2 linked regions of the Solidesulfovibrio magneticus RS-1 genome follow. The protein of the gene in region 1 interacts with the protein of each later gene in a pairwise test. Links are inferred from orthologs where the notes say so. Each region holds a gene or a part of one and is shown on either strand. Other genes may lie near its edges.

The links.
Region 2: the proteins of priA (region 1) and DMR_RS05845 interact in binary tests that used the Escherichia coli proteins (3 or more experiments, as listed by UniProt). The link is inferred for Solidesulfovibrio magneticus RS-1 from one-to-one orthologs.

The regions. Positions count from the first base shown.
Region 1 is NC_012796.1:2,866,899-2,870,274, reverse strand. Bases 19-3,086 are described here. They hold priA (replication restart helicase PriA), read left to right. Parts: upstream 19-397; coding sequence 398-2,776; downstream 2,777-3,086. Other genes in these bases: DMR_RS12265 (hypothetical protein), read left to right, coding at 2,803-3,086; galU (UTP--glucose-1-phosphate uridylyltransferase GalU), read left to right, coding at 19-325. Also shown: more of galU, read left to right, coding at 1-18; more of DMR_RS12265, read left to right, coding at 3,087-3,376.
Region 2 is NC_012796.1:1,378,786-1,381,956, forward strand. What follows is about bases 239-3,101. They hold DMR_RS05845 (single-stranded DNA-binding protein), read left to right. Parts: upstream 239-1,303; coding sequence 1,304-1,900; downstream 1,901-3,101. Other genes in these bases: DMR_RS05835 (hypothetical protein), read left to right, coding at 274-924; DMR_RS05840 (hypothetical protein), read left to right, coding at 929-1,276; DMR_RS05850 (heavy metal translocating P-type ATPase), read right to left, coding at 2,016-3,101. Outside these bases: more of DMR_RS05850, read right to left, coding at 3,102-3,171. UniProt on the Escherichia coli protein: Plays an important role in DNA replication, recombination and repair. Binds to ssDNA and to an array of partner proteins to recruit them to their sites of action during DNA metabolism. Acts as a sliding platform that migrates on DNA via reptation.

The sequences.
Region 1 (3,376 bases):
GGTGCGCGATCTGGTGGAAAAGCCCAAGGTCAACGAAGCCCCGTCGCGGCTGGCCATCGTCGGCCGCTATGTGCTGTTCCCGGACATCTTCTACCACCTGGAGAAGGTCACCCCGGGCCACGGCGGCGAGATTCAGCTCACCGACGCCCTCAAAGGCTTGGCCGGCAACAACCGCCTGCTCGCCGTCAAGATTCAGGGCCAGCGCTTCGACGCCGGCGACTGGGTCGACTACCTCACCGCCAACATCTACTTCGCCCTGCACGACGAGGTTCTGCGCGAGTCCCTGGTGCCTCGCCTGCGTGAGCTTTTGCCGTTTGGCAACTAGGCCCGTCGCCCTTGTCCGCACCTTTTTGTCGCCCGGGGGCGTAAGCCTCCCGGGCGATTTTTTTGCCATGCCATGAACGACGCCCTGGCCGTCGCCCTGACCACCCCGCCTTTTAGCGTGCTGACCTATGCCGTGCCGGACGGGTTTGCCCTCGCCGACTTTCCGGTGGGCCTGCGCCTGCTGGTTCCGGTTGGCAGGACGCTGCGCGTGGGCGTGGTGGCCGGCTGCGGCGTCGCCGCGCCCCCGGGCGTGACCCTGCGCCCGGCCCTGTGGCCCCTGGAGCGCGCGCCGCTTTGCGACGCCGGCTATCTGGAACTGGCCGCCTCCCTGGCCAGCCGGCATATGGCCACGGTTGGCCGCATCCTCGGGGCCATCCTGCCGCGTGGGCTGCGCTCGGCCAAGGTGGTCTTTACCTGCCGCGCCGCCGGCCTGCCCAAGGCTCTGACCGCAACTGCGTTGTGGCGCAAATCCTCTGATGAACGTTTGGAACTCGCCCCGGCCTGGCGGGACGGGACCATGGCCTGCCGCCTGGAAGCCGGGGAGAGCGATCCGCTGTGCTGTCTTGCCGCCTCGCCGCCCTGGCCGGTGCGGCCCGGCGCGGCCAAGCAGGTGGCGGTCCTCGACGCCCTGTGCGACGCTGGCCCCATGGCCCTGTCCGAACTTAAGGCTAAGCTCGGCCCGGGCACCCTGCCTCTGGTGCGCCGGCTGGCGGAACTGGGGCTGGTGCGCATCGAGGAGCTCGAAACAGCGGCCCAGGTCCAGCCGGCCGAGACGTCCGCCGCCGTTGCCTTGCCGCCGCTCACCGACGAACAGGCCGCCGCCATGGACAGCCTGCTGCCGGCCTTGGACAGCCCCGATGGCGCGGCCCGGCTGGTCTACGGGGTCACCGGCAGCGGCAAGACGCGCCTTTATATGGAACTTGTGCGCCGCACCCTGGAACGGGGCCGCCAGGTCTTGCTTTTGGCCCCGGAAGTGGCCCTGGCGGAAAAGCTCCACCGGGCAGCCTGCCGGGCCTTTCCCGAAGTCGGGCCGGCTTTTTACCACGGCTACCAGTCGCCGGCCCTGCGCGAGGCGCTTTTCTGGCGCTGCGGCGGCGGGTCACCGCCGGCCATCGTGGCCGGTACGCGCTCGGCTTTGCTCCTGCCGCTGCGCGACCTTGGGCTTATTGTCCTCGACGAAGAGCACGACGGGGCTTTCAAGCAGGAAGACCGGCTGCCCTATCAGGCCAAGGAAGTGGGTTTTTTCCGGGCCAGGCAATCCGGGGCGCTTTTTGTCCTGGGGTCGGCCACGCCGGACGTCAAGACGTTCCATGCCGCCCAGTCCGGCCATGTGCCCATGGTGCGTTTAGAGCGCCGGGTGGGCGGGGGCGGAATGCCGCGCGTGGAAATCGTGGACATGCGCGGCGCGGCCAAGCTCACGGGTTCGGCCGTTAACCGCGAAACCGGCGACCGGGTCGGCGTGCTCACCGACGCAAGCGCCGCCGCCCTGGCCCAAACCGTGGCCGAGGGCGGCCAGGCCATGATTCTCCTCAACCGCCGGGGCTATGCGCCGCTGCTCTTCTGCCTCGATTGCGAAACCCCGGTGCGCTGCCCCCACTGTGACCTGTCGCTCACCTTCCACAAGGACCGGGAGCGGCTGGTGTGCCACTACTGCGGCCATGCCCGGCCCCATCCCTCGCCCTGTCCGGGCTGCGGCGGCACGAGCTTTTTGCCCATGGGCGTGGGCGCGGAGATGCTTGAAGAACAGCTGGCCGGCGTGTTGCCGGCCGAGGCGGCCGTGGCCCGCCTTGACCGCGACGTGGCCCGTCGTCCCGAAGAGGCCCGGGCCGTGCTGGCCGATTTCGCCGCCGGCCGTTCCCGGGTGCTGGTCGGCACCCAGATGCTGTCCAAGGGCCATCATTTCCCGGACGTCACCCTGGTTATCGCCGCTGACGCCGACCTGGGCCGCAACCTGCCGGATTACCGGGCCTCGGAACGGGCCTTTCAACTGCTTACCCAGGTGGCAGGCCGGGCCGGCCGGGGCGAGCGGCCGGGCAGGGTGCTCATCCAGACCCGGATGCCCGAGGATCCTTTTTTTGGTTATGTCCTTCGTGGCGATTACGAGGGCTTTTTCGACGAGGAGCTTTCCCGCCGCCGCCGGTTGTGTTATCCGCCATTTGTGCGCCTGGGCCTGGTGCGCCTGAGTTTTCCCCGGGACTACGAGGAAGGCTACGCCCTGGCCGCCGCGGCCGGCGAGGCAATGCGCCGGTCGGCGGCCGCCGTCGGGGCGCGCCTGCTGGGGCCGGCGCCCGCGCCCTTGGCCCTGGTCGCTGGTCGGCGGCGGTTGCACTGCCTCATCAAATCGCCGGATTGGCCCGGGGTGCGCCAGGTGTTCGCCGCCGGGGCCAAAACCCTGGAGAAGGCGGACAAGGTGCGCTGTACCCTGGACCTGGACCCGGTGGACATGCTGTGAACCGATAGCCTTGGAGGCCATGGCCGATGGAAGCTTTTGTCAACGACGACGCAAAATTGCTGCGGGAAGTCGAGAGAGCCTTGACCCGTCGGCGCAAGGACGGCCTCGACGGGCTGGTCGGTAATCTGGCCGCCGTGGTCATAAACGTGGCCGAGGCCGACCTCGTGCCGGCGGCCGAGGAACTCCTTGGCGGCACGAGCCTGCGCTTCGAGGCCGCCCTGGACCATCCCTTGAGCCCTGGCGGCGGCCCGGCAATCCTGCTGCGCGATCTCGAAGGCGCGGATTTTCTGCTCAAAAGCCGACCGGCCGGCCAACCCAATCCCTTTGTCGCCTACAACGGCGGCCACAAAACCGCCGGAGCCGCCCCCGGCCGTCTGGAAACCTTTGTTTTCGACTGCCCCGACCTGGCCCGTTACGTGTCCATCCAGCGTGGCCGGGGAGTCGCCTTCGCCACCCCCGAGCCCGTGGTCACCAACGTCTTTTCCTACATCGAGACCAAACCTTCGGCCCATACCGGCAACGCCCTGGGGTTTATCCAGTGGAACGGCCGTCCCGGAGCCTACGTCCATGGCCGGTCCAACCTCCTGCCCCTGGCTCCGG
Region 2 (3,171 bases), 1.5 Mb from region 1 along the record:
GGGGCCTGAGGCCCCCGGACCCCCCGAATGAAGAAAAGGGGTAAAGGGGGGAGGCAAAGTCGCCTACGAGACAAGAGCCGGTATTGTGGGAAGGCTCTGGCGAGGGGCCAAGCGCCGTTTCCCACGCGCGGGACGCGCGGCCGCCTGCCTCGGCAGGCCTGAGAACTGGCTCCGCTGCGCAGCGAGTACGCGCAACCCTTGCGGCCGACCTCGCCGCGATGTAACAAGCGCTTAAACCCACGGCCGCGACAATTCGGCCGACGGGAGACATACGTGATCGACGTCAAAGCCCTGCTCGAAGACATCAAGGCCGCGCCCTACGAGGAAATCGTGGTGGCTTCGCCCCATACCGGCGTGGTGACCTTCGCCGGCATCGAACCCGGCACGCGCGTCACCGGCATCTCCGGAGCCTTCGGCGAAAAGCCCGGCACGCTGCTGGCCAAGCTCACCCGGGAGCATAACGACAAGCCTCTTCACGCCAACGCCAAGGGCGTGGTGGGCACGGTCCACCGGGAACTCGAAGGCCGCTTCGTCGAGGCCGGCACGCCCCTGGTCGTCATCCGCCACTACCTGTCCAAGGACGAGGTCATCGCCAGCATCCTGCAAAAGGTGCTCTACCTCTTCCGCGCCCCGGAACGGGCCAAATACTATTTCATCCCGAGCGTGGACAAGAAGGTGAAGGCTTCCGGCGCGCGGTCGGTGACTGTCAAACCCGGCATGGAGCTTTTTATCGTCTCGCGCATGAAGCGCGAGAAGCCGCTCGTCTACGAAGGCCCCGAGGGCATCATCTACGCCGTCTATTTCCAGCACGACCAGAACGTGGACCAGGCCGCGCCCCTTGTGGGCGTGTGTCCGGCCGACCAGACCGACCTCATCCAGGACGTGGTCAACCGCGTGCGCACGGACTGGGAGGAAAAGGAATAACGCCATGGGCCAGTATCTGCAGATTCGCGTCATCGCCCAGACCTACGACGAGGCCGGCGCCGAGAAGCAGTTCCCCAAGCTCTACGCCCTGGCCTGGCCCGTGGAGGCCACGCCGTCCGAAGGGCCGCGCGGGCTGGTGGAGCTGGCCGGCGTGCTCGATGACCGCATCCGCCTGGGCGATCTGCCCGCCCCGGACCGCAAGGCCATGACGCCGGGCCTGGAAAAGGTCACGGCGGCCAAGATGGCCCTGGAAGGGGCGCTTGGCAACCGCGATCCCCAGGCCGCCGACCAGGCGTCCTATCAACTGGAAGACGCGCTCGGGGAGCTGGAAAAGCTCGCCCCGCGCCCCTAATTTTTCTCGCGCCAAAGGAGGTCCGCCATGGCCGGAAGCATCAACAAAGTCATTCTCGTCGGTCGTCTGGGCCAGGACCCCAAGCTGAATTACCTGCCCTCGGGCCAGCCCGTGGCCGAGTTCAGCGTGGCCACCGACGAATCCTACAAGGACCGCGAGGGCAACAAGGTCGAGAAGACCGAATGGCACCGGGTCAAGGTGTTCGGCCGCTCGGCGGAATTTTGCAACAACTACCTCGCCAAGGGGCGGCTGGTCTATATTGAAGGCTCCATCCGCACCCGCAGCTGGGACGACCAGCAGGGCCAGAAGCGCTACATGACCGAGGTGGTGGTGTCCGGCCCCGGCCACACCGTCCAGGGCCTGGATTCGCGCGGCGGCCAGACCGCCGAGGCTCCCATGGGCGGCGATGAGGGCTTCGCCCCGCGTCGCGGCGGCGGCCAGCAGGGTGGCTACGGCAACCAGCAAGGCGGTCAGGGCGGCGGCTACGGCGGCGCGCCCCGCCAAGGCGGCCAGCAGGCCGGCGGCCGTCCCCAGCAGGGCGGCGGGCGTCAGTCGTACCCCGAGGACGACCTCGGCCCGGCCTTCCCCTCCGAAGCCTCGGGCATGGACGACGTGCCGTTCTAGCGACAGCTAGCCATGCGATAACGAAGGGCGAAGCCACAGCTGTGGCTTCGCCCTTTTCTTTCGTTGGGGGGTCCGGGGGCCTCAGGCCCCCGGCCGCCGGAGGCCTCTTTTATTTTCACTTTCTCAATAGTCTCAAACCATTGGCAATGACCAGCAAGCTTGTGCCCATGTCGGCGAAGACGGCCAGCAGCATGGAGCCGTAGCCCAGGAGAGTCAGCGCCAGCACCAGTCCCTTGAGGCCCAGGGCCAGGGCAATGTTCTGTTTGAGGGTGGAGACGGTGGCCCGGGACAGGCGCACGAAGGCGGCTACCTTGCGCAGGTCGTCGTCCATGATGGCCACGTCGGCCGTTTCGATGGCCGCGTCGGTGCCGGCGGCGGCCATGGCGAAGCCGATGTCGGCCCGGGCCAGGGCCGGGGCGTCGTTGATGCCGTCGCCGACCATGCCGACAAGCCCGCTGCCGTCGCCCTTGGCCGTCAGCGCGTCAACGGCGGCGGCCTTGTCCTCGGGCAGCTGGTCGCCGCGCGCCTCGTCAATGCCGGCTTGGCCCGCGATGACGGCGGCGGTGCGGCTGTTGTCGCCCGAGAGCAGCACCGTGCGGATGCCCAGGCTGTGCAGCTCGGCCACGGCCTCCCGGCTATGGGGCTTTATCACGTCGGCGGCGGCGTAGATGGCCAGCACCATGTCCGGGCCGGCGAGCAGGGCGGCCGTTTGCCCCTGGGCTTCCAGGGTTTCCAGCCGGGCTTCGATGGCCGGGCCGCACAGGCCCAGTTCCTCGATGAGCCGGTGGTTGCCGAGGTGGTACGGCACGCCGTCCACGACGCCGCGCACGCCGCGTCCGGGCAGTGCGGCGAAGTCGGCCACGGGCAGTGCGGCCACGCCGTCCTCGCGTCCGGCCCGGGCCAGGGCCTTGGACACGGGATGGTCCGAGCGGGCGGCCAGGCTGACGGCGACGGCCCGGTTGGCGGCGGCGTCGCCGGCCAGATCAAAGGTTTCGGTGGCGCTGGGCTTGCCGGTGGTCAGGGTGCCGGTCTTGTCCAGGACCATGGTTGTCAGCGCGTGGCCTTGTTCCAGGAACAGGCCGCCCTTGACCAGGATGCCGCGCCGGGCGGCGGCGGCCAGGCCGCTGACCATGGACACCGGGGTGGAGATGACCAGGGCGCAGGGGCAGGCGATGACCAGGATGACCAGCCCTTTGTAGATCCAGTCGGTGAACGACGCGCCGGCGACCAGCGGCGGCAACACGGCCACGGCCAGGGCCACGGCAAAGACG